One region of the Listeria sp. Marseille-Q6474 genome, then DNA from elsewhere that is predicted to be linked to it. Evidence: predicted binding sites of a transcription regulator. Region 1 holds the regulator's gene; each other region holds the start of a gene.
The links. The regulator Rex, encoded in region 1, represses fermentation and respiration genes when NADH is low (regulators of the CRP and FNR family bind a similar motif). The targets are predictions, from matches to a motif close to TTGTGAAATATTTCACAA.

Region 1 (7,854 bases):
ACCAAAGCCTATATTTTTCCCTTCACTTTCGCCGTGTGCTCTTGCGTCAGGCATTAATACATTGTAGCCGAATTTTTGATTATACATCCTTGCTAGACCAGCCATTTCGACTTTGCCGCTTTTCCCTCGATAACCATGTGCCAAAATAATGGTTGTATTGGAAGGTGAGGGTGCTTCTAAATAATTAGCGACTAATTTCAAGCCATCTGCTGAGGTTTCTGTCCATTTTGTTAGACGTTGTTGCTCCATCCAAGCGGTATTTTCTTGGCGATTTTTCTTCGCGAGTTTGGCTGTTTCTGTAGTTTGATCTGCAGTCGGTTTATCATTCATACTTGAATTATCACGAGATAGCGCATAGCTATATAAGTAAAAACTTGCGCAAATACTAATAATTACAAGTAACCCAAGGATAATTGAACCAGAAATAATTAAAATCTTTTTCATTGTTAGCTCCTTTTTTTATGTAGATTACATAGATTCTAGTTCTTCGCTTACTTTTTCCCATTCCTCCATCAATTTTTCACCACGTGCTTTTACCACATCAAGTTCCTGCGTAATTTCAAAAGCTTTCTCATGGTCTTGAAAAATTTCCGGTTTGGTTAATTGAAGTTCTAGTTCGGCGATTTTTTCATCTGTTTCTTCCATAGACTTTTCTACTTCTTCTAGTTTGCGTTTTCTTTGACGAAGTAGTTTTTGCTGTTCTTTTTCTTCTTGATAATTTAGTTTTCTAACCGAGGCAGTTGCTTCGACAGGTTCCCCTTTTTTACGACGATCTTCTGCATCAAGGCGCGCTAGTTCTTTTGCTTCGGCGATTTTTTCCTGATAATAATCATAATCGCCAAGGAAAACGGTCGCTTTTTCTGGAGCTAGTTCTACTACTTTTGAAGCGATGCGATTAATAAAGTAACGGTCATGAGAAACAAATAGAATCGTTCCTTCAAAATCGATCAAAGCAGCTTCTAAAACTTCTTTACTTTCAATGTCTAAATGGTTGGTAGGTTCATCGAGAATTAGCACGTTGGCTTCAAGTAAAGTAAGTTTTGCAAGAGCGAGTCTAGCTTTTTCACCACCACTAAGGGATTGAACGTTTTTTAGGACGTCATCATCTGAAAATAAGAAATTACCCAGTGTTGTTCGAACGTTCACTTCATTTAATTCTGGATAATCATCCCAAAGTTCCATCAAAACAGTTTTGTTGGATGTTAGTTTAGCTTGTTCTTGGTCATAGTAACCGATTTTGACACCTGCTCCAAAATGAAATTCACCGCTAAGAGCTGGAATATCACGAATAAGTGTTTTAAGAAGGGTAGATTTACCGATTCCGTTTGGACCAACGAGCGCTAGACTATCTTGACGTTTCATTTCGAATGTTAGATTGGAAGCGATGCGCTTGTCTTTGGCGTAACCAATACTTAATTCATCTACCATTAAAACATCTTTACCAGTTTGCTTTTCAAATTGGAAGCCAAAATGAGCCGATTTTTCGTCGCCTTGAGGTCGAGCGAGTACATCCATTTTTTCTAATTGTTTTCTTCTGCTCTGAGCTCGCTTAGTTGTAGAAGCGCGAACGATATTTCTAGCGACAAAATCTTCTAGCTTGGAAATTTGTTTTTGTTGTTTATCGAATTCTTTCCACATTTGTTCAAGTTTAGCTTGTTTTTGACTAACAAATGAACTGTAATTTCCTTTGTAGTGATCAATTCTTGTGCGGCTAATTTCGTATACTTGGTTAACGACTTTATCTAGGAAATAGCGGTCATGAGAAACGATAAGTAAAGAACCATGATAGTTTTGCAAATATGTTTCTAACCATGCTAGTGTTTCAATGTCTAAATGGTTTGTCGGTTCATCGAGAACAAGAATATCCTGTTTCGCGAGTAATAACTTAGCCAGTGCAAGCCTTGTTTTTTGCCCACCACTGAGTGAGGCGATTTCTACTTCATAATCTTCTGGATAAAAGCGTAAACCGTTTAAAACGGAACGGATTTCTGCTTCATACGTATACCCACCAACTTCTTTAAAAGTATGTTGCAAAGTATCGTAATCGGTCATCAATGCTTGATATTTTTCCGGATTATTATAAAGCTCAGGTTCCCCAAGACGAAGCTCCATTTTGCGTAAATCTGCTTCCATTTTTCTAAGTGAATTAAAAACACTTAACATTTCATCCCAAATTGTTTTCGTGGATTCAAGGCCAGTATTTTGAGCCAAATAGCCAATTTCGACACTTTTAGGTTTAGAAATTGTTCCGCCGTCATAACTCATTTTTCCAGCGATAATTTTAAGTAAAGTAGATTTACCAGCGCCATTTCGGCCAACTAAGGCAATTCGGTCGCCTGTTTTTACTTCTAATTTAATATTATCTAAAATAACTTCTGCACCGAAGAATTTAGAAATTTGCTGAACTTGTAATAATATCATAATCTCTCTCCTCGAACGTTCTCCTTACTAGTTTATCTTAAAAGCCAAGTAATCGCAATGAGAGAAGAAGGGCTTCACGTATAAGGTAGATTGTGAAAACACTCGCATTATTTGTGATTTTAGCGTAGAATGGAAAAGAAGGAAAACACTAGATATTTTGCGGGACAAACTATTGCTTGAAAATCATGAGCAAAAAGTTTGTGCATTCCTTGTGAAATGTTTATAGTATATAAGCAAGCATGTGAAAGGAAGTACAGTTCACAAAAGCTTCAACTTCAGAAAAAATTTAAAAGAAGAAGGGACAGAAGGCATGATGGAGGAAACAACAAAAATTCCACAAGCGACAGCAAAACGCTTACCATTATATCATCGTTACTTGAAATACCTAGATGAATCAGGTAAGGAACGAGTATCATCTGCGGAATTAAGTGAAGCGGTGAAAGTTGATTCAGCGACTATTCGACGTGATTTTTCGTACTTTGGCGCATTAGGTAAGAAAGGATACGGGTATAACGTTTCTTACATACTCGACTTTTTCAGCAAAACACTTAGTCAGGACAAACAGACAAATGTTGCACTAATCGGTGTAGGTAACCTAGGTACAGCATTATTACATTATAATTTCATGAAAAACAATAATATCAAAATCGTTGCTGCATTTGATGTAGACCCAGCGAAAGTTGGTAGTGTTCAACAAGACATTCCAATTTATCACTTAAATGATATGGAAGAAATTGTTCGTGAAAATGGTGTGGAAGTAGTTATTCTGACAGTTCCAGCTGACGAAGCGCAAGTAACTGTAGATCGTTTAATTGAAGCAGATGTTAAAGGTATTCTAAACTTTACGCCAGCTCGTATTAGCGTTCCAAAACAAGTTCGTGTGCACCATATCGATCTTACAACGGAATTACAAACGTTAATCTATTTCCTGGAAAACTATCCAGCGAAAACAGAATAAAAAAACCTGTAGAAGGTAAGCAACACTTACTTTCTACAGGTTTTTTTTACGTCTTTTAAGCCCAGTGATAATAAGGCCAATACCAATACCAAAATCAATTAACATCATGAGTATAAGTATATAGGCAACAAGATCATAACCATATTCAGCCACTCGAACAATAACGAAATAGACAAATACAAGACCAAGCGCAAAATAAAGAAAACTTTGCTTTATTAATGAATTTTTCATATTATCCTCCAATGATTCCAAGACTCACGAGCAAAACAATGGTATTCATTAAAATATGTGCGCCCATCGAAACAGCAATTCGTTTCGTTTTCGTATAAAGAAAACAAAGAATTAATCCGATGACAAAATAAGTAAGTAAAAAGGAAATATCCCCGTGAAGTAGCCCAAAGAAGAGCGAACTAATAACTGCCGCCACATGAATGTTCATCACATTACTCAGCCCACCAAAAACCACTTTTCTAAAAACAAGCTCTTCTAAAATTGGCCCGAGAACTGAAATGAAAATCAAGAAAATAGGCGCCGATCTAGTTAAATCAACAAGTAATTCTGTGTTTGCCGATTCACCAATATTCCCAGAAATTAGCGTTAGAATAATGCTACAAATAAATTGTGCTACGTATAACCCAATCACTCCACCAATAATCCACACAATACTCAGAAATGGCGCAGTTTTTTCACCGAGTTCGATTTTATTTTCTTTTGGTTTTCTATAAAGCATTGGAATAATAATGGCGAGTGATAATAAATTAGAAAAAATCGACCATGTAATTACCCCATAAGTTTGAGCATCCGCTGTAGAAATCGTAGTCATACTAAGTAAAATATGTTGAACAATCGGAATTCCAATAGATGCAGAAAATAGTAATAATAAATAAACTAATACAATCGTAATATAACGTTTAGCCAAAAAATACGCATCCCTTCTAAAAACAAGCTCCAGCTAAATGCTTAAAAATAGCGGAAATAGCTCTTCTTATTGTACTAGTTATCACGCTTTACCGCAAATAAGAATTCTTTAATTTTTAAACGTTTTTGCTTGCAATTTTTATTTAGTTTGGTATCATAATAACTGTATTAGCACTCTAATGTGTCGAGTGCTAAAATGAAAAATGTAATTATATCAGAGGAGGTCATTTACATTGTTAAAACCATTAGGAGATCGTGTTGTAATTGAAGTACTTGAAGCAGAGGAAAAAACAGCGAGTGGGATTGTATTACCAGACTCTGCTAAAGAAAAACCGCAATCAGGGAAAATTGTTGCAGTCGGTTCAGGTCGTGTGCTAGATAACGGCACAAAAGAACCACTTGAAGTTGCAGAAGGTGACACGGTTATCTTCGCAAAATACTCTGGAACAGAAGTGACGTATGAAGGAACTGACTATCTGATTTTACGTGAAAGTGATATTTTAGCAATTACTAAATAATAAAAAAAGAAATAATCGGAGGGAAATATAAAATGGCAAAAGATATTAAATTTAGTGAAGATGCTCGTCGTGCCATGTTACGTGGTGTCGACCAACTAGCAAACGCAGTAAAAGTAACGCTTGGCCCAAAAGGTCGTAATGTTGTTTTAGAAAAAAAATTCGGTTCTCCGTTAATTACAAATGATGGTGTAACGATTGCAAAAGAAATCGAATTAGAAGACCCATTTGAAAACATGGGCGCAAAACTTGTATCTGAAGTTGCTTCTAAAACCAATGATGTTGCTGGGGACGGAACTACAACTGCTACCGTTTTAGCGCAAGCAATGATTCAAGAAGGCTTGAAAAACGTAACAGCTGGAGCAAATCCAGTAGGCGTACGTCGTGGTATCGAAAAAGCCGTAGCAACTGCTATTGAAGAATTAAAAGCTATCTCTAAACCAATTGAAAGCAAAGAGTCTATCGCTCAAGTTGCTGCCATTTCTTCTGGTGATGAAGAAGTTGGTAAATTAATCGCAGAAGCAATGGAACGTGTTGGTAACGATGGCGTTATTACTATTGAAGAATCCAAAGGCTTTGCAACAGAATTAGACGTAGTAGAAGGTATGCAATTTGACCGTGGCTACACTAGCCCTTACATGGTAACTGATTCTGACAAAATGGAAGCAGTCCTTGAAAAACCATACATTTTAATTACAGATAAAAAAATCAACAACATCCAAGAAATCTTACCAGTTTTAGAACAAGTTGTTCAACAAGGTCGTCCAATGCTAATTATCGCGGAAGATGTTGAAGGAGAAGCTCAAGCAACTCTAGTACTAAACAAACTTCGCGGAACATTTAACGTAGTTGCAGTGAAAGCTCCTGGTTTCGGTGACCGCCGTAAAGCAATGCTAGAAGATATTGCTGTTTTAACTGGTGGACAAGTAATCACAGAAGACCTAGGTTTAGAGCTGAAAACAGCAACAGTTGATCAACTTGGAACAGCTAACAAAGTAGTTGTAACAAAAGATGATACAACAATCGTAGAAGGAGCAGGCGATTCCACACAAATCAGCGCTCGCGTAAACCAAATCCGTGCGCAAATGGAAGAAACTACTTCTGAATTTGATAGAGAAAAATTACAAGAACGCTTAGCAAAACTTGCAGGTGGAGTAGCTGTTGTTAAAGTCGGCGCTGCAACTGAAACAGAGCTAAAAGAACGTAAATTACGTATTGAAGATGCCCTTAACTCTACTCGTGCAGCAGTAGAAGAAGGTATCGTAGCTGGTGGTGGTACTGCTCTTGTAAGTATTTACAATAAAGTAGCAGCACTTGAAGCAGAAGGTGACGTAGAAACAGGTATCAACATCGTGCTTCGTTCTCTAGAAGAACCAGTTCGTCAAATCGCACATAACGCTGGACTTGAAGGTTCCGTTATCGTAGAACGCTTGAAACACGAAGCAGTTGGCGTTGGTTTCAACGCAGCTAATGGCGAATGGGTAAACATGATTGACGCTGGTATTGTTGATCCAACAAAAGTTACTCGTTCCGCATTACAAAACGCTTCATCCGTTGCAGCACTTCTATTAACTACAGAAGCTGTTGTAGCAGATCAACCAGATGAAAACGGTCCAGCAGCAGGCCCAGATATGGGTATGGGCGGCATGGGCGGTATGATGTAAGAGTAACAGCAGCTAACATTTCAAAAAGGTCTCTGAATTCTTTTTCAGAGACTTTTTTTATCTTAAATTAATAATAAAAAATACTTTTATTTTCAAGTATAGAGGTGAAAAACAAAATTGGAATTACATTATGAAACGATAAATCTAACAGTAGACGAAATATTTCCAGAAATTAACAAATATACAAAAAGTAGTGAGCAAAAAAAATTATCTGCGGAGTTAGGAGACTCCCCTTATTTTTATTTTCCAGCACTTTGGATGTTATTAAATCTCACGTTAACAGAAAAAGATTTTAATAATACATTAAGAGATAGGATATTCACTTTTATGGAAGAAATGGCAATTAGTGAGGACAAGAGAGTGGTTGAATTAGTTACCGTGGAAATGTTAGAACCAATTTTTGGACTGGATTTTGAAACTTACCAAGAAGTGACAAAAAAATTCTTATTATCTACATGTAAAAAGATTCATCAAAAGCAAAAAAAGTTTTTTAAAGAGCCAGATAATATATTATGACTTAATTAACCAGCTTTTTTGATGGTAAATTACTCGTTTCATTATAGGGAGGGACTTACATCAACAGTCAAATTATAGGTGTCAATTCTAGTATGAGGATTTAGAAAGGAAAGAGGACTGCTAGTAAAAATGACCAATAATTAAGGTAGCTATGACAGGGTATCTGCGTGTCATAGTTTTTTTTGCGATAAACCAAAACTTGTCATGAAGCGAACAATTTTGGGACCAAAAAAGTAAGAATTTATCTCTAAACTATTGTTATAATAAAAGAAAAGGAGATGCACTTGCTATGAGAGAAAATTCCATTATTGGTCGAATTATTGCATTTTGTGCGATTTGCTTTGCATTTTTTAATCCGAAAACGGTGACTTATTGGCTTGGAGAGCGCGCGGAATCTGGGCCAGCTTGGTATCTTACAACAGTTGTCGCATGCGGAATTGCTGTTTTTGTACTGATCGATTTAATCAAAAAAATAAAACGAAGAAAAACGGCAGAATGATAATTTTCGTGGTATACTACTAGAAAAACGACTAGGAGAACGCCATGAACTGGACACGTATAAGTAGTATTTTAATAGTTGGTTTTACAGCATTTGGGGCAATTTATGGGGGATTATCGATGGTTTTTAAGCCTAGTGGTAGTCTTTTATCACTTTCGACCGGATTGCTTGATGGTTCACCGTTTGTCGATTATTTAATCCCAGGCATATTTTTATTCATATTTGTTGGGTTATTCCATTTAGCAGCACTAATTTATTTACTGAAAAAATTACCACGAACAAAAGAAGTTATGTTTGCAGCAGCAGCCGTACTCGCAGTCTGGATGGTTGTTCAAATACTCATTATCGGTTATGTATTTATTT
Region 2 (7,854 bases), 160 kb from region 1:
TAAGAACGTTCAAGTTGATGTGTTGACCACCTTTTGTAAAGTAACCATCAAGAATACCAACGAGGTTATGGTGTTGTTCTTCGGTTGTTTTACCGAACATTTTTGGAGCTCCTTGGATAGTTAAGGAAATTCCGTCATTTGCATAGTGGAATGGTAATTTAGAAAGACTGGCAAGGTTATCTAAGAAACCACCTTTTGCTTTGTTAGAAGGGTTAGCTCCTGGGCTGAAGAATTCTGGTTCTTTGATGATTTTACCATTTTCATCGAATACAGGTCCTTTATGCACTGGGGAGTTACCACATTGTTTAGAATAAGCAACGTTTGAAGTGATTGTTAAAACAGAAACAGTTGCTTCACTATCTTTGTAAAGTTTATGGGAGTCTAATTTGTCTTTGAACATTTTTAGAACCATTACGGCAATGTCATCGGCACGGTCATCATTTTCACCGTAACGAGGGAAGTCGCCTTCTACTTCATAGTCATATACAAAGCCATCTTCATCGCGGATGGTTTTTACTTTGGCATATTTAATCGCACTTAAGCTATCTACTACATTCGCGAATCCACAAATACCGAATCCCATGTTGGCAGTTACTTTTGATGGTAGGAAGGCCATTTGCATGCTTTCGTAGTTGTATTTGTCTGTCATAAAGTGAATGATGTTCATTGCATCTACATAAGTGTCTGTTAACCAGTCCATTGATTTATCGAATTTATCTAGCACTTCGTCGTATTCAAGGTATTCAGTTGTAATTGGTTCTACAACGTCGAATACTTGGTTTTTATGAAGATCATCTTTACCGCCGTTGATAGCGCCTAGAAGACATTTTAGTACGTTGACACGAGCTCCGAAATATTGCAGGTTATGAGTTTCACCTTTGTCTTTGTCTGCTTCTGGGTTAAGTGGGCTCACACAACAGCTGATACATTGCATATCGCCGTAGCCTTCTTCTTGCATTAATTTATCATTTTCATATTGAATGGAGGAATGTTTTACACTCATTTTCATACAATATTCCTTAAAGCTTTCTGGTAAACGAGCATCCCATAGGACAGTTAAGTTTGGTTCTGCTGAGTTTCCTAGGTTATCTAAGCAGTGTAAGAAACGATAATCTGTTTTTGTAACGCGGTGACGACCATCTGCGCCCATACCAGCCATAGAAGTTGTTACGAATGTTGGGTTGGAAGCGTAAAGCTCGTTGTAACCATCTGTTCTTGCAAAACGGACCATTCTTAATTTTAAAGTTAATTGTTCGATTAATTCTTGCGCATCAAATTCTGTGATAATTCCTTTTTCTAAATCACGTTGAATGTAAATATCAAGGAAAATCGGAATACGGCCAAATGAGCTTGCAGCACCGTTTGCTTGTTTGATTGAAGCAAGGTAGCCCATGTAAGTCCATTGTACAGCTTCGGTTGCGTTTTCAGCGGGACGGCCGAGTTCTAAACCGTATTCGTTACCTAAAACGATTAAGTCTTTAAGTGCTTTGATTTGTAACCAGATTTCTTCACGTAGACGAATATTTTCATCAGAAGAAATCGCAATTTTTTTCAAATCTTGTTGTTTTTCAGCGATTAAACGATCCACTCCGTAAAGTGCTGGTTTTTGGTATAAGCCGATGATTCTTCCGCGAGAGTATGCATCGGGAAGACCACTAACGATATGCGAGTGACGCGCACGTTTAATATCATCTGTATATGCTCTAAAAATACCATCATTTGCAGTGGAACGGTTTTTTACATAAAAGTCATGTAATTCTTGGTCGATAGAATAGCCATTGTCTGTTAAACATTGTTCTGCAGTTCTAAGACCACCATTTGGCATAAATGCTAATTTGAAAGGTTTGTCTGTTTGTAAACCAACGATTACTTCATTTTCTTTGTCCACGTAACCAGCTTTGTGAGAGGCAACGTTTGATACGATTGCGTTATCCATATCAAGAACGCCACCTTTTGCGTCCATTTCTTCTACAAGTTTATTTATTTTTTCATTAAGTTTAGTTGTTCTTGGTGTGCTCTTTTCTAAAAAGCTTTCATCGCCATCATAAGGAGTGTAGTTGTCTTGAACAAATTGTCCTACACTAATGTTTTCTTGCCATGCGGTTCCTTTAAAACCATCCCATGCTTTTGTCATTATTATTTCCTCCTTCAATTGTGTTTCTTTTCACTTACAACCAGAAACTTGTTCTTAGAATCTTTCTTCATTGAACAGCATACTCCTTTGTGAAAACGAAAACAATATAAAAATGGAAAGAAAATAAATTTCTTTTATATAACTAAAAAAGGCTTTGAATGGCTGTGTTAATACAGTTTTTTTATAGAAAAAAAGCCTAGCGTTAAGGCTAGACTTCTTTATTTGCAGTCACTTCTTCTAAAAAAGTATCGACTATGCTATCTCTTTTTAAGACAAAATTAGGGTTGGCACGGCTTGGATGAACGCGATTAGATAACACGATGAGGCTTGCTTGATTTTGTAAATCGAGCACCATAAAAGTGCCAGTAAATCCTGTATGATATAAAACAGAGTCACCGCGGAGATCCCAGCCAAGCCCGCGTGTCCGGTTTAGCTCAGGCGTATGATTAATTTGCATTATTTGTAGTGTTTTTTCAGTAAGAATAGGGGCGCCGTTTTGTAAAATTAGCGCATCTCGAAATTTTGAAAGATCAGCGAGTGTGCTAAAAAGTCCCGCGTGTCCAGTGCCTGATTTGGCGGTCCAGGCTTTGAAATCGTGCACTTCACCTTGAATTAAACCACGCGTTTGGTCTAGTTCAGTTGGAATGACTTGGCTTTTATCAGTTGGATGAAAACTAGTGTGTGACATTTTCAGCGGTTCTAAGATGTTTTTTTGAATTGATTGCTCATAATTTCCATCAAATTTACTAATCAAATAACCGAGCAAGAGAAAATTAGCATCAGCATAGGTGACCTGAGTTCCAGGTGAATTCACTTGAGGCGTTGCAAAAACATAGCTTCTAACATCTTCTCTAGCATCCATTTTGTAGTTAGGGATATTTTGTGCAAGGCCAGAGCTATGGGTGAGTAAATGTAAAATAGTAACATTTTCGTACTTAAAATCAGAAAGATAGGATTGTACTGGATCTTCTAACTGGAGATGTTTTTGTTCAATAAGTTGTAATACACGTATTGTCGTAGCAATTACTTTGGTCAAAGAAGCAATATCATAAATGTTATCTGTCGTTCTAGGGAGGATTTGTGCTTCAGGGAAAACGGACTTTAAACCCATTATTCTATTTTCTTCGAGGTTATTTGTTTTGATTTGATAGCTAATTCCTGGAGTGGACCCGTTTTGGACAAGTTGATCTAGTAATTGCTTCGTTTTATAAAACATACTTAAACTCCTTTATAAGTTGGTTGCCACATCTCACGTTCGACAGCTTTTGTGACACTTGCTAACTCGACTTGGTGGATATTTTCTTTGATTGCTTGGTTCGCTACCGCAATAGCAACCGCGCGGGAAGTTTCTCTAAGTGTACGAACATGTGGTAAGAGGGCAGCTCCAAGTTCGTTTGTAGAAATTTGATCACTAACGGCACTTGATGCAGCGGCTAACATTCCGTCTGTAATAAATTTAGAACGTGTAACAAGTGCGCCAAGTCCAAGCCCAGGATATAGAAGGGCGTTATTAGCTTGACCAATTTCATAGGTAATATTTTGATAAGTCACGGGTTTGGACGGACTTCCAGTTACAATTAGCGCTTTTCCATCTGTCCATTTAATCAAATCTGCGGCAGTTGCTTCAGCTAATTTGGTTGGATTAGACAGCGGCAAAATTGCTGGTCGTTCTGTATGCTCCGCCATTTTTTTAACGATGCTCTCTTTAAAGGCTCCAGTAACGCCAGAACAGCCAATTAGCATCGTTGGATGAATTGCTTCAACTAAGTGTTCTAATGTATCAGTAGGCACGCTAGCCCAGTCAGAAGCTTGATGCGCATATTTCTTTTGACCATCCGTTAAGCCGGTCATATTATCAAGCACTAAACCACTACGGTCCATTAAGTAAAAATGTTTTTTGGCACTTTCAAAAGGAAGGCCAGTTTCGCGCATCAATTGACCACTGAGTTGATCAGCAATACCGATGCCAGCAGTTCCAGCACCGAAAATAATAATCTTTTGTTTGTTTAAAGGAATATTTGAAACGTTAATTGTTGCAAGAGCAGCGGCAACAACCATCGCGCCAGTTCCTTGTATATCATCATTAAACGTACAAATTTTATCACGATAATTGTGGAGGATACGACTTGCATTTGCCCGGCCAAAATCTTCCCAGTGAAGGATAGCGCTTGGGAAAACATCACTCATGACTTCCACAAATTGTGCGATAAAAGTATCGTAATCGCTTTCTGACAGGCGCGGACGTTTATTCCCTAAGTAACGCGAGTCTTCAAGTAGTGTTTTGTTATTTGTTCCTGCATCAATTACAACTGGGAGAACACGGTCAGGGGAAAGGCCAGCCGCAACCGTATAAACCGCTAATTTTCCGACTGCTATTTTGACGCCGTTCACGCCCCAATCACCAATGCCGAGCACGCCTTCACCATCTGTAATCACGATCATATCAATATTTGGATTGTTTTGCGCATAAATTTCAACAGATGCTCTTAGTTTTTCGGGTGTAAAAGCATCAATAAATAAAGCTTCATCAGGCGCGGTATAGTCTGTATGATAATTTATTACCGCATCCCCAATCGTTGGCGTATAAATAATTGGCAAATATTCGCTCACGTTTTTGGTAACAACGTAATAATAAAGTGTGCGATTTTCGTTGTATAAGTTTGTTAAAAGTTGGTGTTTATGTAGAGGGGATTCTAAGTTTTCTAGTTGGTTTTCGATGCGCAAAGCTTGTTGTTCGATTGTTTCGATAATTGGCGGCAGTAATCCGTCTAATTTATAGTTTAATCTTTCCTCACTTGTAAAAGCTGTTCCTTTATTTAATAGTGGGTTATTCATATAGTCAAAACCTGATTTTAAAGTCATTTCAAGCACTCCTTTTCATTCTATTCTATTTTACATGGGGGGAAGGAGAATAACAACTGATTCAAAAAAAGAAAACCTGAAACCAATCAGATTTTCTTTTTTTACATATTAATGAAAATAGTAACCTTGTGCATAGGGGATGCCAATTTCTTGAAGGAACTTTAGCTGTTCTTTTGTTTCTACTCCTTCAACAATCAAGGATTTATGATGCTTTTTGACGTAATGATGAAGTTGCTCAAAGAAGTTTCTCTTGCCGTCACTTTCAAATAAATCTCGAAGTAATAAGCGATCAGTTTTTACAAAGTCAGAATGGTGCGCAAATACGCGATGCAAGTCGGCGTAACCTGAGCCAAAATCATCAATAGCAAATTTAGTCTCATGTTTTTTCTGGAATAAGCGTAGTTGTTTTTCTAAGTCGTTCATTCGTTCTTGCGGTAACTTGGATGTTTCCAAAAATTCAAAAACTATTTTCCCGTTATCAAGAAGGGTATCGTGTAGTTCTTCTTGATTTTCTAAAAATGTATCATAGGAAATATTGACAAATAATGGCGTGTTTTCACCTTTTTCAAAGCGTTTGACTGCATTATGAAGCGTGAGCAGTTCAAAAGCTTTTTGCTGACCTTCCTGTTCCGCTTCTTCAATAAAATCACTAATGGCGTTCCAGTGATTTGTTTTTAAGCGGGTGAGTGACTCATATCCGAAAACTTGTGTATTTGAAACAGCAACAATCGGTTCGTATATTGTATCAAAGAGGTTTTGATCAATAATCTCACTTACGGAGGGCTTTTTCATTTGTCCAACTTCTTTCCGTTATTTCTTAAGAGTTATTTCTTTATTTATATAATCGAAAAAATGGGTCGTTTCAGGATTTGACGTGTCCATTTTCTCTAACAACTCTTTGGTGATTTTACCATTTTTAGCTTGATTTGTCTTGTTAAAATACTGTGTCAAAAAGGCATAAACGGCAGTAGATTCGTTTTCAGAGTTCGGCTCTTTTGTTTCTCTATCATATCTGGCATAAATTTTTCCTTTTGAAGCCAGTTCTGTTTGTAAAAATTGGTCGAAATTTGGCTCAACTGTACCATTTTCGTCATAATAGGCGATAGCTATGAGCATTTGATCAATCATATTGACTTCGTTTGCGTCAGCATTTTGAAATTGTCCATTTTGAAACACTTCTGTAAAAAAAGGAGTGGCGCTGACGTTCTTGATAGGAGCATAGGCTTTTGCGCTATAGTTAATGTGGCGCATTGCTTGGATATTTAGATAACTTAAATGAAGTGTATCTGCTTTTTTCTTATGAACAAAATCATAGAAATCCACTGGAACCCCTTGAACGGCGCTATATTTTTTCGTGTTGGAGATAAGTGTATCGGCAAGGGTTTGATACGCTTGATGGTCCCATTTTTTACTCGCTTGATAAAGTGCTTCTGTAATCCGAAAATCATCTACAATAGCGTTGGTAGTTGTGCTATCAGTCGCTTCCCATTTAATAAAATTGTCTGTTGTTATAAAATGTTTTTGTAAAGTAGCCACTTGTTCTTGGAAAGTCTTGCTATCATTCACTTCTACTAAATACTCCATATAAAGCCCGATGCTCTCGGCTAAATAATGCGGTTCTTGGGCATTTTTGTAATCAATAATTAAACCGTTTTTGGTCATATAATTTTCTTTTACGTAAGTTTGAACTGAGCTTGAAGTGGGTTTTGTCTCTTTAGGTGCGCTTAGAGTATCTTTTTGTTCTGGGCGAAGGAAAAAGTATATACCTGTGCCAATTAAGAGCAGTAAAAAAGTGATAATAATTGTTCGCTTCATTCGCTTTCCTCCTGATGAATGGCAATTTGGTTACGCCCATTTTGCTTTGCTTGATAAAGTGCTTGGTCAGCAGCCTCAAAAAGTGATTCGGTCGTTCTATAGTTGTACCCCATAGAAGCAACCCCGATGGAGACCGTTACATTACCACTAACTGGATTATACGGAAACTTAGCTCGTTCAATTTCATCCCGTAAAAAATCAGCAATTAAGGCAGCTTGTTCTGTTCCAACATTTTGCAGTAAAACAGCGAATTCTTCTCCGCCAATTCGAGCAAACATCGTTCTTGGTGGAAAGGTTCGATTTTTGAGAATGCTACTAAACTGCGCTAAAACAGTATTTCCTGCTTGATGTCCATGAAAATCATTAATTTCTTTAAAATGATCAATATCAATAATAAATAAGGATAACGCTTTTTTTCTTTTTTGAGATTTATTAAAAATCCAAGCAAACTGTTGCGTGAAAAATCGCATGTTAGGTAAGTTGGTTAGACTATCGGTCATCGCGGTTTCGGTCAAGTTTTGGATAACTAAATTACTTTTATCAATATAATTGCACGCATAAAATACCAGCAAAGCAGTGACGAAAAATAGCAGGAAGTATTCAACAATTTCAACGCCCCGCAAAATTCGTCCTTCATCAAAATTATTCACAAAATAATAGAGGATTGCTGGGAAGTTTAAAATAATTAATGCAATAAATTTTGAAAAGCGTTGTTTTTTCCAAAAAGTAATAAGTAAACAAGCCGCAAAAATAAGTGTCATTAAAATAACGTAGCGACTAGTAACGGGCGATGCTATATCAAAACTAATTCGTCCGAAAAGCATTACGACATAAGCAACAATAAGCGGAGTACGACCAGCAAATACACCTGTAACCATCAATATTAAAATCCGCATATTCGTATAAATAACAGGATTATGTTCATATGCACCTTCATAGATAAAATAAATCCCTGCTAAACCATAATAAACACCAAGAAGAATAGAGAGAAAAAATCGTCTATTACCATTTTGGAACCAATTAGGACGATATTGTCTTATTTT
Region 3 (7,854 bases), on a different contig from region 1:
TAAATTCCAAAATACTAATGTAGACGGGATTTATGCAGTTGGCGATGTAACGGGGCATTACGAATTGACTCCAGTTGCGATTGCTGCTGGTCGTCGTCTTTCAGAACGCCTTTTCAATAATAAAAAAGATGCTCATTTAACCTATGAAAATATTCCAACTGTTGTCTTTAGCCATCCAGCTATTGGTACAGTTGGCTTAACAGAACCAGAAGCTATTGAAAAATATGGCAAAGAAAATATTAGAGTATATACGTCTAGCTTTACGTCGATGTATACAGCTATTACAGACCACCGCGAACCTTGCCGGATGAAATTGATTTGTGAAGGGAAAACAGAACGCGTAATCGGCCTGCACGGTATTGGTTACGGAGTGGATGAAATGATTCAAGGATTCGCCGTTGCTATTAACATGGGAGCAACAAAAGCTGATTTTGACAATACAGTTGCTATCCACCCAACAGGATCTGAAGAATTTGTTACAATGAAATAGAAAACAACGATGGAGGAGGAAGTACGTAATGGGAAAAAAATTATCACTTTATTTTGTAAGACATGGTCAAACATATTTAAACAAAAATCTACGTATGCAGGGCTGGGCTGATACGCCGCTTACACCAGAAGGAATTGAAGTTGTAAAAGAAAGTGGTCGCGGACTTGCCGAAACGGAATTCGTCGCAGCCTATTCAAGTGACTTACACCGTACAATCGCAACAGCAGGACACTTACTAAAAGAAAATAAACATGCATTCGGTCTAACTCTTGAACCACTAAGCGAATTTCGGGAAACATTCTTCGGTTCCTATGAAGGTGAAAAAGGCGATGTAGCTTGGAACGAAATCGCTCATCACATGGGCTACGCAAATCAAGACGAATTATTCAAAAACGCAGATGTTCGAGAAACGATGAATGGCACGAAAGCCGCTGACCCAACTGGTGATGCGGAAGATTTTATGACATTTTGGACTCGGGTAGAACAAGGTTTCTTACATGTCATTAACCGGCACCGTGAAACAGGCGGGAATGTTCTAATTGTCGCTCACGGAAATACCATTCGCAATATTGTCCACGAACTAGAACCATCCATGGACGAATCGGTCATTCTAGACAATGCGAGTGTTACTGTTTTAGCTTATGAAAATGGTTTATTCAAATTAGAACGTTTAAACGATACTTCTCATTTTAAAAAAGCATAGAAAAAACGAGCTTTAGGAACTAGTTTCCCAAAGCTCGTTTTTTTATTCTGTCGGCGGATTAGACCCAGGTGGATTATTATCAATTGCCAGCTGTCCTCGCCTTAATTTAATTAACCGATTCACATTGACGATAATTGTTTTTACTACCGCGTAAAGTGGAACACCTAAGATCATTCCAAAAATTCCTGCTAAATTACCTGCAACAATCAAGATGATGATAATAGTGAGCGGGTGAATTGATAATGATTTACCCATAATATATGGAGAAAGTAAGTTAGAGTCAATTTGTTGAACGATAGTAACGACAACAATTACGAGTAAAGCTTGAACTGGAGAAGTGAATAGCGCCACGATAACCGCGGGAGCTGCTCCAAGGAATGGTCCAAGATAAGGAATAATGTTCGTTGCACCTGCAATAAATCCAAACAGAAGCGCATATGGTTGACCAATAATTAAGTAACCAATAAAAGTAAACAAACCAACAAACATACAATCAATCGCTTGAGAACTAATATAAGTAGAAATTGTTTTGTTCATTTCTTTAATAATTTGTTTCGCTTCAGTACGAATGCCTGCTGGGAAAAATTTGCCAGAAGACTCAACGAATTTATGACCATCTTTAAACATATAAAAGACGATAAATGGAACTGTTACAAGAATCATAACAAAACCAGAAACAAACGAGATAATCGCGCCAAAACTAGAAGCTACCCCATCAACTACCACAGACATAATTTTCGGTAAGGAAATGTTGAGTTTCGAAAGTTCTTGTTTCATATCAATATCTTTTAATGCAGAATTATTTGAGAGACTTTGTAGCCATTTTTCAAAATCTTGCCAGTAACCTGGTATTGCTTTTGCAAGTTCAGCTACTTGGTCAGCAAGTGTTGGACCGAGTTGCATTACAGCTAGAACAACAAGCGCGATAAACGCGATAAAAATCAAAATAACACTTAAAAGTCGCGGAACTTTTCTCTTTTCTAAAAATAAAACTAGCGGATTGAATAAATAGAATAAAAATCCTGCTACTAGAATAGGCATAAATAAAGTGGAAACGATTATACCGATTGGTGAAAATATGTACTTCATCTGCAACAGAATAAATAAAACTGCCACAACTGCTAAAATTTCAATAGTCCAAAAAAACAATTTACTATCCCTAAAACGTGAAAATTTCAAATGATCCCCTTCTTTCTATAAACCTTATTGTTAAATTTTATAGTACCATTAACTGCTTTAAATAGCCACTGAATTTATGATGTTGACTTAAAAATATATGTGTTATACAATATGTATAACAGTTAGAGGAGAGGTGTTTGTATGTTACTCGCGATTGACTTACAATCAGACGAGCCGATTTATACACAAATATGTAATCAAATTATTGAAGGCATGGCAAAACGGGAACTTTTACCGGGAGATAAACTTCCTTCCGTGCGGAGTCTTGGTGCGGATATTGGTATTAATTTTCATACCGTAAATAAAGCATACCAAATCTTAAAGCAAGAAGGATTTATTCAAATACACCGCCAAAAAGGAGTAGTTATACATCCAGATGGCGTGGCAAAAGCAGATCAACTATTTTTCACTAAGCTGCAAACAAAACTAAGACCATTAATTGCAGAATCGATTGTGCGTAGCGTGAGTGAGGAAGAGTGGCTAGAAATTAGTAAAGCTATTTTTGACGAAATAAAAGGGCGGGGAGTGGAGTAGTTATGGAAATCATCATTTATATTTTTGTCAGTATTGCTATTATTTCACTGCAAGCAATTACGCCATTTGTAATACGTAAATCCGAATGTTTCGGGGTAAATGTGGGCGAACGAGCTAATCGAAATGCAGAACTAACCCAACTTAAAAAACAATATGTTGGTCAAGTGATTTTGTGGACTGTATTGGTCGCTATCATTGGAATTGCGTTAATTCAAGGTTTCCATTGGAGTGAAAACATCCAAGCGGGAATCTTTATCATATCCATGTTTGGTCAATTAATTGTTTCTTTCATTATTTACTATCGTTTTCATCACACAACATTACAGTGGAAAAGAGAAAAAATCGAGTCTGGCGAAATTTCAACCAATTCTATTATCATGGTAGATACTAGTTTTCATCGCAGGAAAATGGTTATTTCGTATACTTGGTTTGTAGTACCATTACTTATTTTTATTATCACACTTGCCATTACAGCCGTATTCTATCCGCTTGCACCAGAGGCTTTTCCAGTCCATTTTGACATGAATGGGATTGTGACTGACACCGTTCAAAAATCGGTGAGAGCTGCTTTACTTTTACCAATGCTACAATTAGGGATGATTGCTTTATTTATATTTATTAATTTCGTTATTGCGAGAAGCAAACAAACGGTGGAAAATGAAAACCCGGCAGATTCATTAAAACGGAATATGCTGTTTAGACAAATTTCTAGTAAAGCAATGTTGATTATGTGCGTTATTCTGGTTATTGATTTTCTCGTAATGCAAGCAGTTATTTTACTTTCACTCTCGCCTGAAATTATGATGATTACCATGAGCATTTCTATCATTTTAATTTTACTTGGAACAGTTCTTCTAGCCGTAAAAGTAGGACAAGGTGGAAGTAGGCTAAAATTTGCTAACGAACCAGATAATGTGAATAAACCAATTCGTGATGATGATGCGTTTTGGAAAGCTGGAGTAATCTATTTTAACAGGAATGATCCTGCTTTATTTGTTGAAAAACGTTTTGGCATTGGCTGGACGATCAACACTGCTCGTCCTGTTGCATGGCTCACTTTTGTTTTTATTATTGCAGCGATTATTTTCCTTAGTATCTTGTTTTAAGTAAAGTTTAGTAGGGTATTTATCATGTGTTATGCGGATAAAAAAATTAAAATCATCTATGAATCTTCTGCCGTAATATTCTTTTTAAAAGGAGTGTTAATCATGGCGATTAGACAAGGACGATTAGAAGAATGGGAAGGTTTCACGGGGATTGCGCTTGTTCACGAAGGACTAAAAACAGAAGCATTTCATACCGGAATTAAAACAGCTTTTAAAGAAATGCTCAATCTTGCGCAAGAATTAGATGATTTTTCAGAACTAAAAGAGGTCTATGGTATTTCCGTCCATAATATAGAAGATGGTATAACGCATTACGCTGTTATCCCAGTTGAGCAAAAGTACGCTCATTTAAAAGAACCTCTTGAATGGATTGAAGTTCCAGCACATACTTATTTTGTAGCGGAACATATAGCAGAGACCGATATACTAGAAAGTTACGAGGAAATAGCTCGAGCAATACAACAAAAAGAGTACAAGCCGTATATTACTGCAAACAATCCAGTTTTTGATCCTTTACCATTTAAATTAGAAATTTATGCGAAAAACGGTGAGGAAAGTGCGGATATTGAAATTAGGATACCCGTAGTAAAAGAACTCCATACGTAAAACGCGAGCCCGGGACTTTTGTGCCGGGCTTTTTGATACTAGCAAGCTGTTTTTGATTATGCTATAATAAGAACGCAATTTTGTGATTATTTTAACAAGAAGGAAGGGATTCATGTGGGATATTATAGCCCGCAGGAAGTAACAGAGATTACGATTGAAAAAGGAACACAAAAAGCAAATTCGAGTACATTAACGCTCGTTTTACTAGGTTTTTTGGGTGGCGCCTTTATATCTCTTGGTTACTTATTATACATACGTGCAGTAGGAACAATGCCTCACGAATGGGGCAGTTTTGCAACGTTTATTGGTGCGAGCCTTTTTCCAGTTGGGCTTGTGTGCATTTTACTCGGTGGAGGAGAATTAATCACTGGCAACATGATGGCGGTAGCGATTGCTTGGTATGACAAAAAGATTTCCTTCCAACAATTACTTAGAAACTGGGCGATTGTGTCCGTCATGAACTTAGTAGGCGCTTTTTTCGTTGCTTACTTCTTTGGGCATTTCGTCGGCTTAACTGAAGGAGATTTTTTACCAAAAACACTTGCAACAGCTGGAGCAAAAATTAACGATCCTTTCTGGGTTGCTTTCGTTTCAGGTATCGGGTGTAACTGGTTTGTTGGAATTGCTGTTTGGCTTTGTTACGCGGCAAAAGACTTTGCTGGGAAAATCCTCGGTATTTGGTTCCCCGTCATGGCTTTTGTAGCTATCGGATTTCAGCACGTTGTCGCCAATATGTTTATTATCCCAGCCGCAATTTTCGCTGGATACTATTCATGGGCAGATTTTATTTGGAACGTCATCCCAGTATACCTCGGAAATGTAGTCGGCGGAGCAGTTTTTGTCAGCCTTTTCTATTTCCTTGCATATAAGAAAAACGCACCGAAAAAAGTAAAAGAAGAAATACATCAACCAATTGAAGAAAATTAATCAAAAAAGCTAGTTGCACCCGTTGCAGCTAGTTTTTTTTGAAAAAAATTAAAGTTTTTTAGAAAGTCACTCGTGCCCATCATGCCGGGATGGAGCAAGTTTTCTTATAAGCCATTTTCTGGGTTTAAGAAGAAAATCCTGATTAAATTTTTCGATTTGTGGAAAACACTATTATAAGCAACGATAGATTCGGACAGAAAAATTTACTAAGGAGTGGTATTTTTGAGTATTAAAGAAACAGCCTTACCAAAAGTTCAAACTAAATTATTTATTAATGGAAAATGGACAGACGGCGATAATAAAGAAACAAAAGATATTGTAAATCCAGCAAACGGCGAAGTCATCGCAAAAATTGCTCAAGCAGGACCTAAAGAAACAAAACAAGCGATTAAAGCTGCAAAAGATGCTTTTCCTGATTGGGCCAAAATGGAACTAGCTGACCGTGTTAAACTCTTGCATAATATTGCTGATTTAATGGAAGAACGAGCAGATACTTTAGCAAAAATTATGACCTTAGAACAAGGTAAACCATTAAAAGAATCAAAAGGAGAAGTCTTAACCGGCGCAGAAAACTTCCGATTCGCGGCTGAAGAAGCAAGAAGACTATACGGTGAAACAATCCCAGCTCCAAACAACCATGCGTTTATCGTTAAAAAACAACCAATTGGCGTAGTAGCAGCAATTACTCCGTGGAATTTCCCGGGTGGAATGGTGACACGAAAACTCGCACCAGCGCTAGCTACAGGTAATACAATTGTGTTAAAACCATCTGGAGATACCCCACTTTCGGCTTTAGCTATCTTTGAAATTTTTGAAGAAGCAGGCTTACCAAAAGGCGTTGCTAATATCGTCATGGGTAGCTCGAAAGAAATCGGTGAAACTTTAACAGATAGTGATGATGTCCGCAAATTAACGTTTACAGGCTCTACAAAAGTCGGTCAAACCCTATTTAAACAATCTGCTGACACATTGAAGAAAATCTCGCTTGAGCTCGGAGGACACGCACCATTTATCGTATTTGCGGATGCTAACCTTGAAGCTGCTGTAGATGATTTAATCGCAGCAAAATTCCGTAACAATGGTCAAGTATGTGTATCACCAAACCGCATATTTGTCGCAAAAGAAATCAAAGAAAAATTCACTAAAGCATTAGTCGCTAAAGTAGAAAAACTAAAAGTCGGTAACGGTTTAGACGACGTAAATGTTGGTCCGCTTATTCGCGAAGATGCCATCGACAAAATCGACAAACAACTTAAAAACGCGACAGATAAAGGCGCCAAAGTCCTAACTGGTGGCGAACGTTTAACTGGCTCTGATTACAACAAAGGTAATTTCTATAAACCAACTGTTTTAGATAACGTCACTCGTGAAATGGACATCTTTTATGAAGAAACATTCGGCCCCGTAATTCCGCTTATCGTTTTTGAAAATGAAGATGAAGCAATTGAAATGGCGAATGATAGCGAATTCGGTCTAGCATCTTATTTCTATACAAAAGATTTGGCACGCGTTGAAAAAGTCGGTGCAGCTCTAGAGTATGGTATGGTTGGTGCAAACGAAATCGCTATATCCAATCCGGAAACTCCATTTGGTGGTGTAAAACATTCAGGATTTGGCCGCGAAAATGGTCATTACGGAATGGAAGAATACATCCAAGTGAAATTCATTAACTTAAAATATCGTGATTAAATCAAACGAGCATGGAACTCCTTCGCATCAAGCGAAGGGGTTCTTTTTTGCGTACTTTCCTACCAGTAGGAAAAAAGTATATTTGTAAGCGGATTCAGTCATTTATATAATAAAAGTAAGTTAAGGAAAGGGAGGATACAAATGAAAAACATTTTACTCATTTGTGGGTCAGGAGCTTCAAGTGGATTTATGGCAGCAGCAATTAGAAAAGCCGCAAAAAAACGCGGAGAAAAAGTAACTGTGAAAGCAGCTAGTGAGTCTCAAATTGATGAAAGAATAAACGAAATCGACTATTTACTCATCGGACCACATTTAGCTTATATGTTAGACGATTTAAAGCAAAAAGTAGCTGATAAAGATGTTTTAGTATCAGTCATTCCACAAGCAACATACGGCACACTTAATGGCGAAAAAGCACTTGATCTCATTTTAAATATGGAGGGATAAAACGATGAACAACAAAGTGATGGATTTTATGACAAATAAATTTGCTCCAAAAGTAAATAAAGTTGTTAAAAATCCTTGGGTATCAGCAATTCAAGATGCAATTATGTCTGCGCTTCCACTCGTTTTTGTCGGTTCTTTAGTAACCATCGTTTCACTTCTTAAAAATTTATTTC
Region 4 (7,854 bases), on a different contig from region 1:
ATACCAACTGTAAGCCACTCTTCCGTTTGAACATATTGGGAAATGTCATTACCTACAAAATATTCGGTATTAAAATTTAAAATAGTGTTTAATTCCATCTTATTTATACTGATATTATTACGATTAAACAACTTCAGCACAATAGCTAAAGCGGCTACCAGAATCGCACCTACAGACAAAATCTTAAGGGTAATATGTAGAAAATAACTCATTTTTTGCAATCGTTTTAGTTTCATGTAAGTCTCCCCCTTTTTTTCTAGATTATACATAATAGAGAGATAGTGTGTCAACAGATTTTTAACGATAAACATTAAATAATTAATAATTAGCATAAAAAAAGACTGAACAAAATTGCTCAGCCTGTCGTTTTTATTCACTTTTTATTGAAGTAGATTGTTGAAGTGCGAAATGTGCCGGTTTTAGTTTAATAAAGAGAAGTCCCATACCAGCTAAACAAATGACACTGGCTACTATAAATGGCATTTTCATACCAAATGCTTCACTGAGTAAGCCGGAACAAAGTGGTGCAAATGCTGCCCCTAGCCAACGTACAAAGTTATATGCCCCACTAGTGACACTTCTTGCATATGGCGAGTGCTCCATAACAGTTGTTGTAAACAAGGCGTTGTTTATGCCTAATATTAAGCCTGAAATAACTATTAAACCAATATCAACGGCTGTATTATCAATAAATCCTAGTAATGCTAAAATAACAGCACACGCAAGTAACGATCCCTTTAATATTTGTTTACTATTAAAACGAAATTCTAATGCATGAGAAACTTTTGCAGAACCAAGCGCTAAGCATAGTCCCCAAGCAAAAAATACAAAACCGATTTGAATTGCTGATAAACCAAGAACGAGTGGCGAATAAGCTAAAATTGTGAAGAAACAATAATAATAAAACATGCCACTAAATGCAATTTGTAAAAATGGACGATATTTAAACAAATGTAACATCTGTTTGATAGCCACTTCATTTTTTTCAGTAGGCGCTTGAACAACTTTTTTCGGTTCTTTTACTTTGAACAAAATCAGTAAAAATGCGATAAAAATTAAGCAAGCTGTAGAAAAAAATGGATAGCGCCACGAAACATTTCCTAAGATCCCTCCTAATAAAGGTCCAAATGCCATCCCAAGGCCCATAGAAGCTTCATAAATCCCAATTGCATGCCCTGGCGTTTCTGATAAAGCAATTAACATTGTCATCGCTGTAGCCATGAACATTGAATTACCAAAGCCCCAGCCAGCACGAAAAATGGATAAAGCGCCAATTGTATCTGATAAACCACATAATAATGCAAAAATAGTTACGATAAATAGTCCGATAACGATTAATTTTTTGTCACCCAATTTACCTGCGACAATACCAATTGGAATCATCATAATCGCCATTGTAAAAATATAAGCAGTGAATAACATTTCTACTTGTGAATGGGATGCGCCAATACTTTCTGCAATAGAAGGTAAAAGTGGATCCACAACTCCAATCCCCATAAAAGCAAGCAAACTAGCTGCTGCAGTTATCCATTTCCCCGTGTTCATTTCCTTGTCTGTCATCATAATACAACTACACTTCCCTTTCCAAAATAAAACTCAACTATTATATTACGCTTGATAAATACCAATGTCAATATTTACATATATAATTTATTACATATATAACCATTTTACTTATTGATGTTTATCGCTTACAATAAGGTTAAATAGAAATTTAGAGGTGCTACTTTATGATACCCAATGTATTAGAATATACTTTATTACAAATGATTGCTCGTGAAGCATCTAGTGGCTACGAGCTAGCAAATCGACTTAGAATCTTGCAAAATACGCATCACAGTCAAATCTACCCTTCATTATCTAAGTTAGAAAAGGCAGGTTTTTTAGTAGTTCATAAACATTCACAGAATAAAAAGCCTGATAAAAAAGTCTACACTATTACACAATCCGGTTTAGATTCCCTACTTGAATGGTCAGAAACTCCACTTAAAATCCCTGTAACCAGAGATGAATTCACCACAAAAGTTCAACTAGATTGGTTAAATAACACTCGAACAAAAGGACTTATTCAAGAACGAGAAACTTACTTAAAAGAACAGTTAGGCCTAATTGAAGAAACGCTCGACCATTTCGCTAAATTATTTGATTTAAAAACCAAACAAGACAAGCTAAAAAACATGTCTTATCAAGTATATGCAAGGCGATTAGATTTGATTCAAACCGAATTAAAATGGTGTGAGGAAATGTATAAAATACTATAAAAAAACCGGCGAACATAGTATTCGCCGGTTTTTACTATTTATAACTACTAGTTTCTAAGATTTTATTTGCAAGTGCTACCACTTCTTCTTCTGGAGCTTCGATACCTTCTAACGGATAACGGATGCCCATTTCTTTCCATTTGTAAACGCCCATCGTATGGTATGGAAGCACATCCACTTGTTTTACATTTGGAAGGGTTTGAATAAATTCGTGTAGCTTTGTTAAATCTTCTGGGTCGTCTGTTTTAGTTGGAATTAGCACGTGTCTAATCCAAATTGGTTGCTCTTTATCGCGTAAATAGTGAGCAAAATCGATAATTGGTGCGTTGGATTTCGTAGTTAGTTTTAAATGTTTTTCTGGATTAATTTGTTTAATATCAAGTAAAATTAAATCTGTTACTTCCATCAAACGATCCAATTTCTCGATAAACTCAGGATCACGAGTGAAACAGCCACCACAAGAGTCGATAGTTGTATGCACTCCTGCTGCTTTACATAGCGTGAAAAACTCAATTAGGAAATCTACTTGAAGTAATGGTTCACCGCCACTAACTGTAACGCCACCACCTGATGCATCCCAAAACTCTTTATACTTAATCGCTTCGTCAAATACATCTTGAGCCGAACGTTCTGTGCCTGTACCAATTTTCCAAGTATCGGGATTATGACAAAATTGGCAACGAAGTAAACACCCCTGCATAAAAACAATAAAACGGATACCTGGACCGTCCACTGTTCCCATTGTTTCTACTGAATGAACTCTTCCTAAAACCTCTGTCATAATTCTCCTCTTCCTTTCCTAAATAACAAGGATTGCTACTGGTGAGCAATCCTTGTTGAAGCGTTCTCGCCTTAATATTACATAGATTCGTGCATTGTACGGTGAATAACATCTAATTGTTGTTCACGAGTTAATTTGATGAAGTTAACTGCATATCCGGATACACGGATAGTTAGCTGAGGATATTCTTCTGGATGATCCATCGCATCAAGTAATGTATCACGATTGAATACGTTGATGTTTAAGTGATGTCCCATTTTTGTGGAATAACCATCAAGCATTGCAACTAAGTTATTGATTTGTGATTCATCTTCGCGACCTAAAGCTTTTGGTACGATAGAGAATGTGTTAGAAATACCATCTTGGCCATATTCGTAAGGAAGTTTAGCTACGGAAGATAGAGAAGCTAAAGCACCTTTAGTATCGCGACCATGCATTGGGTTCGCACCTGGTGCAAATGGTTCGCCAGCACGACGTCCGTCTGGTGTGTTACCAGTTTTCTTACCATAAACCACGTTAGAAGTGATTGTAAGAACAGAAGTTGTGTGAACTGCATCACGGTAAGTTTTATGTTTTCTAACTTTAGTCATGAATGTTTTTAGAAGCTCAACTGCGATTTCATCTACACGGTCATCATTGTTTCCGTATTTAGGATAGTCGCCTTCGATTTCATAATCAACCACGATGCCGTCTTCGTCACGGATTGGACGAACAGTAGCATATTTAATAGCAGATAAGGAGTCAGCTGCAACAGAAAGTCCAGCGATACCAGTTGCCATTGTACGTAATACTTCTGTATCGTGTAAAGCCATTTCGATACGTTCGTAAGCATATTTATCATGCATATAGTGAATAACATTTAATGTATTAAGGTAAAGTTCTGCAATCCATTCCATCATTGCATCATATTTTTCCATTACTTCTTTGTAGTCTAATACGTCGCCTTCAACTGGACGATAAGCAGGTCCAACTTGTGCTTTAGATTTTTCATCGACACCACCATTGATTGCGTAAAGAAGTGTTTTAGCAAGGTTGGCACGAGCACCAAAGAATTGCATTTGTTTACCAACGCGCATTGCGGATACACAACATGCGATCGCATAGTCGTCTCCCCATTTAGGGCGCATAACATCGTCATTTTCGTATTGAATAGCAGATGTTTTGATAGACATTTTAGCACAGAATTTCTTGAATCCTGATGGTAAATGAGTGGACCAAAGTACAGTTAAGTTTGGTTCTGGAGCTGGTCCTAAGTTATCTAACGTGTGTAAGAAACGGAATGAGTTTTTCGTTACAAGTGGAACGCCTTCTTCCGTAATACCACCGATGGATTCAGTAACCCAAGTTGGATCTCCAGAGAATAATTCATTGTAATCTGGTGTACGAGCAAATTTTACAAGACGTAATTTCATGATGAAGTGGTCAACAATTTCTTGTGCTTCTTCTTCAGTAATTAGGCCATTGCGAAGGTCACGTTCTACATAAATATCAAGGAATGTAGATGTACGTCCTAAGCTCATTGCAGCACCATTTTGTTCTTTAATAGCAGCTAGGTAACCAAGGTATAACCATTGGAAAGCTTCTTGAGCAGTTTTAGCTGGGCGACCAAGATCGAAACCATGTTTTTCGCCTAGTACTTTTAATTCGCCAAGAGCACGAATTTGTTCGTTAAGTTCTTCACGTTGACGGATAACGTCATCGCTCATTGTACGTAAACCTGTATTGTTTAAATCTTGTTTCTTTTGTTTAATTAAGAAGTCAACTCCGTATAGTGCAACACGACGGTAGTCACCAATAATACGTCCACGGCCATAAGCATCTGGAAGACCAGTGATTACGCCTGATTTACGAGCTGCGCGCATTTCAGCAGTATAAGCATCAAATACACCTTGGTTATGTGTTTTACGGTATTCAGAAAAAATATGACTAATTTCTTCGTCTACTTTAAAACCATAAGATTCAGCTGCTACTTCTGCCATACGGATTCCTCCGAATGGTTGTAAAGCGCGTTTGAAAGGTACGTCAGTTTGAACACCAACAACTTTTTCTAAGTCTTTGTTTAAGTAACCTGGGTCATGTGAAGTAATGGTTGAAACGATTTTGGTATCCATATCTAGTACGCCACCGTTTTCACGTTCTTGTTTAGTTAAGTCCATTACTTGATCCCAAAGTTTTGTTGTTGCTTCGGTTGGGCCAACTAAGAATGTGTCGTCACCGTCATATAAGCGATAGTTTTTTAAGATAAAGTCACGTACATCTACTTCTTGTTGCCAGTTACCACCTGCGAATTCATACCATTGTTCAGTCATCATATAACCTCCATTTATTGTTCAATCTCGAGCGTGCTTTTTTGAGCAAACTAATTTATAAATAATCTACACTGTTATCATAACATATTCTACAAAAAATGCTACAGTTTTGTGCAATATTTTTCAAACTTTTTTATGAATTTTATGTGACTTTTTCTTTCAAAGTAGCCAAGAACGCTAATTTAATGCGTTTTAACCACTTTATCATTATTCTAATTTTGTTTTAATTTTAATTTCTTATATTTCCTGTACCACTTCAAACACCCACTCCTGTTATGGTACAGTTTCGATTTCTTTTATTTGTATAAAACAGTTAGAAAACGCTTAATCAATTGCGCACCAATGCTTTTACAGTTTATGTAGCGTTTTCATTGTTTTTCATGAAAATAGCTAAGCCGTTTTACAACTACGACTTAGCTACTTTTTACCATAAATATTTATTCGATGTGGTAACAGCAATTGCGCCACTAGCAATTACTTGATCCACTTGCTGTGTTGTTTCGATTAATCCTCCCGCAATCACTGGAATGTGAAGCTTTTGAGTCATCTTTTGTACTTGTTCTGGAATGATGCCGGGTAAAAGTTCAATGCAATCAGGCTGGACCTTCTGGATTAAAGCCACTCCTTTGTTATAAGCGCTAGAATCTATCATAAATAAACGCTGAATGGCAAGCATTTTATGTTGTTTTGCTTTCATAATCGCATTTCCTCTTGTAGAAATAATTCCATCTGGGCAAATTTCTTTACATAAGAAGTCAATTGCATAGTCATCATTTTTTAAACCATTAACTAAATCAGCATGTAGCAAAACTTTTTTCCCGCCAGCTTGTGCGTATTTTACTAAAGCTTTAAGCTGAGCAACATGAGTCTCGAGCATCACCATATAGGTCAAATCAAGCTCTAATATCTTTTCCATGTCTTTTTGATTATGTGCAGCTGGGATGATTGATTGACCAGAAAATGGTAACTTCAATTGTATTCCTCCTCTTCTACATGACACGTTTAAACATTTTTTCGAGTTCGTAAGTTGAATATTGAATAATAACTGGGCGGCCATGAGGACAAGTGAATGGATCGCTTGCTTCTCTAAGTGTGTCAAGAAGTGCTTCCATATCTTGCATAGTTAAATAGTGATTTGCTTTAATTGATTTTTTACAACTCATCATAATCGCGGTATCTTCTCTTAATTTATGAATACTTATACTTGGTGCTGACAAGGCTTCATCGATAATTTCGCGGAGCATTTCCTCTTCTTGGTCTTTTGGGAACCAGGTTGGATGTGCGCGAATAATAAAGCTATTTTGTCCGAAGTTTTCAAGAAAAACACCAACTTCTTCTAGTTTCGCTTTTTGTTCTTCTAGTCGGACATATTCATCTGATGGGAATTCTAACACGATAGGCACGAGTAATTCTTGCAATTCTCGACTTACTTCTCCAATTTTTTCACGATAGAATTCATATTTAATTCGTTCTTGCGCGGCATGCTGATCAATAATATATAGACCATTTTCATTTTGAGCGAAAATATAAGTCGCATGCATTTGTCCGATTGGATACATTTTCGGAATACGTTCTTTTTGCTCTTCTACTTGTTCAGGCTGCGTTTCCGGATTATAAGTAGGCATCGTTTCTAAAATAAAGTCGTCTTCTTTTGGTACTATTTCATCAGATGGTACGTATTCAGGAATATTTGGTTTTGAGAAAAGCGTCGGCGGTTCTTTTGGCTGTCTGTTTTCTTCAAATGACATCTGAATTTGTTCGGATTTTTGTTGTTCTTTTTGTTTTTTTGAAACTTCTCCATCTGGAATTAATTGCAACTGATGAAATGCGTCTTTAATCATCTGACTAATGAGCTGGCCAAGTTCTTTTTCTTTACTTAAGCGCACTTCAAGTTTTGCTGGATGAACGTTGACATCTACAATAATTGGGTCCATTTCGATTTGTAGCACGATTATTGGAAAACGACCAATTGGTAAAAGTGTATGGTACCCTTCTTGTATCGCTTTTACTAGTGCGAAGTTTTTGATAAAACGTCCATTAATAATCGTTGAAATGTAATTACGGTTGGAACGGTTCACTTCTGGCAATACGGCATAACCTGAAATTTTAAAATCAAGCGACTCTGCCTTAACTGGAATCGATTTTCTAGCGATAGACACCCCATAAATAGCTGCGATCACTTGACGTAAATCTCCATTTCCGTTTGTTTGAAGCAAAGGTTTCCCATTGTGTGAAAACCGGAAACTAATATCTGGATGAGCTAAAGCAAGACGATTTAAAATATCGGTAATATTTCCAAGTTCAGTTGGTAAACTTTTTAAATATTTTAATCTCGCTGGAGTATTAAAGAACAATTGCGATACTTCGATTTGCGTTCCTTTTCGGGCGTGACCACTTTTTTGTTCGATGATTTTTCCGCCTTCAAGAGAGATAGTAGTTCCTTTTGTTTCACCTGTAGAAGTTTCTAAAGTTAAATGAGATACAGACGCAATACTAGGAAGTG

Region 2: pflB (formate C-acetyltransferase) is a predicted target of Rex. The motif match lies at 2,153-2,170, and genes of this name have one in related genera.
Region 3: OC533_RS03800 (formate/nitrite transporter family protein) is a predicted target of Rex. The motif match lies at 4,699-4,716, and genes of this name have one in related genera.
Region 4: pflB (formate C-acetyltransferase) is a predicted target of Rex. The motif match lies at 5,461-5,478, and genes of this name have one in related genera.

Annotation. Positions count from the first base shown of each region.
Region 1 is NZ_CAMPPS010000002.1:351,414-359,267, forward strand. It holds gene OC533_RS12555 (alpha/beta hydrolase) at 1-444, opposite strand, end outside; gene OC533_RS12560 (ABC-F family ATP-binding cassette domain-containing protein) at 469-2,421, opposite strand; gene OC533_RS12565 (redox-sensing transcriptional repressor Rex) at 2,732-3,379, shown strand; partial or broken gene OC533_RS12570 (DUF4305 domain-containing protein) at 3,406-3,610, opposite strand; gene OC533_RS12575 (CPBP family intramembrane glutamic endopeptidase) at 3,612-4,298, opposite strand; gene groES (co-chaperone GroES) at 4,531-4,815, shown strand; gene groL (chaperonin GroEL) at 4,848-6,476, shown strand; gene OC533_RS12590 (hypothetical protein) at 6,594-6,992, shown strand; gene OC533_RS12595 (hypothetical protein) at 7,282-7,491, shown strand; gene OC533_RS12600 (hypothetical protein) at 7,536-7,854, shown strand, end outside.
Region 2 is NZ_CAMPPS010000002.1:510,225-518,078, forward strand. It holds gene pflB (formate C-acetyltransferase) at 1-2,134, opposite strand, end outside; gene OC533_RS13340 (serine hydrolase domain-containing protein) at 2,343-3,350, opposite strand; gene OC533_RS13345 (NAD-dependent malic enzyme) at 3,353-4,996, opposite strand; gene OC533_RS13350 (EAL domain-containing protein) at 5,105-5,788, opposite strand; gene OC533_RS13355 (glycosyl hydrolase family 8) at 5,807-6,811, opposite strand; gene OC533_RS13360 (GGDEF domain-containing protein) at 6,808-7,854, opposite strand, start outside.
Region 3 is NZ_CAMPPS010000001.1:748,552-756,405, reverse strand. It holds gene gorA (glutathione-disulfide reductase) at 1-490, shown strand, start outside; gene OC533_RS03825 (histidine phosphatase family protein) at 519-1,193, shown strand; gene OC533_RS03820 (AI-2E family transporter) at 1,236-2,372, opposite strand; gene OC533_RS03815 (GntR family transcriptional regulator) at 2,514-2,906, shown strand; gene OC533_RS03810 (DUF1648 domain-containing protein) at 2,909-4,012, shown strand; gene OC533_RS03805 (effector binding domain-containing protein) at 4,115-4,618, shown strand; gene OC533_RS03800 (formate/nitrite transporter family protein) at 4,733-5,545, shown strand; gene OC533_RS03795 (NAD-dependent succinate-semialdehyde dehydrogenase) at 5,768-7,234, shown strand; gene OC533_RS03790 (PTS sugar transporter subunit IIB) at 7,376-7,681, shown strand; gene OC533_RS03785 (PTS sugar transporter subunit IIC) at 7,686-7,854, shown strand, end outside.
Region 4 is NZ_CAMPPS010000001.1:290,911-298,764, forward strand. It holds gene OC533_RS01420 (DUF2975 domain-containing protein) at 1-236, opposite strand, end outside; gene mdrL (multidrug efflux MFS transporter MdrL) at 370-1,563, opposite strand; gene OC533_RS01430 (PadR family transcriptional regulator) at 1,731-2,261, shown strand; gene pflA (pyruvate formate-lyase-activating protein) at 2,296-3,042, opposite strand; gene pflB (formate C-acetyltransferase) at 3,120-5,351, opposite strand; gene OC533_RS01445 (glycerol-3-phosphate responsive antiterminator) at 5,776-6,324, opposite strand; gene mutL (DNA mismatch repair endonuclease MutL) at 6,341-7,854, opposite strand, start outside.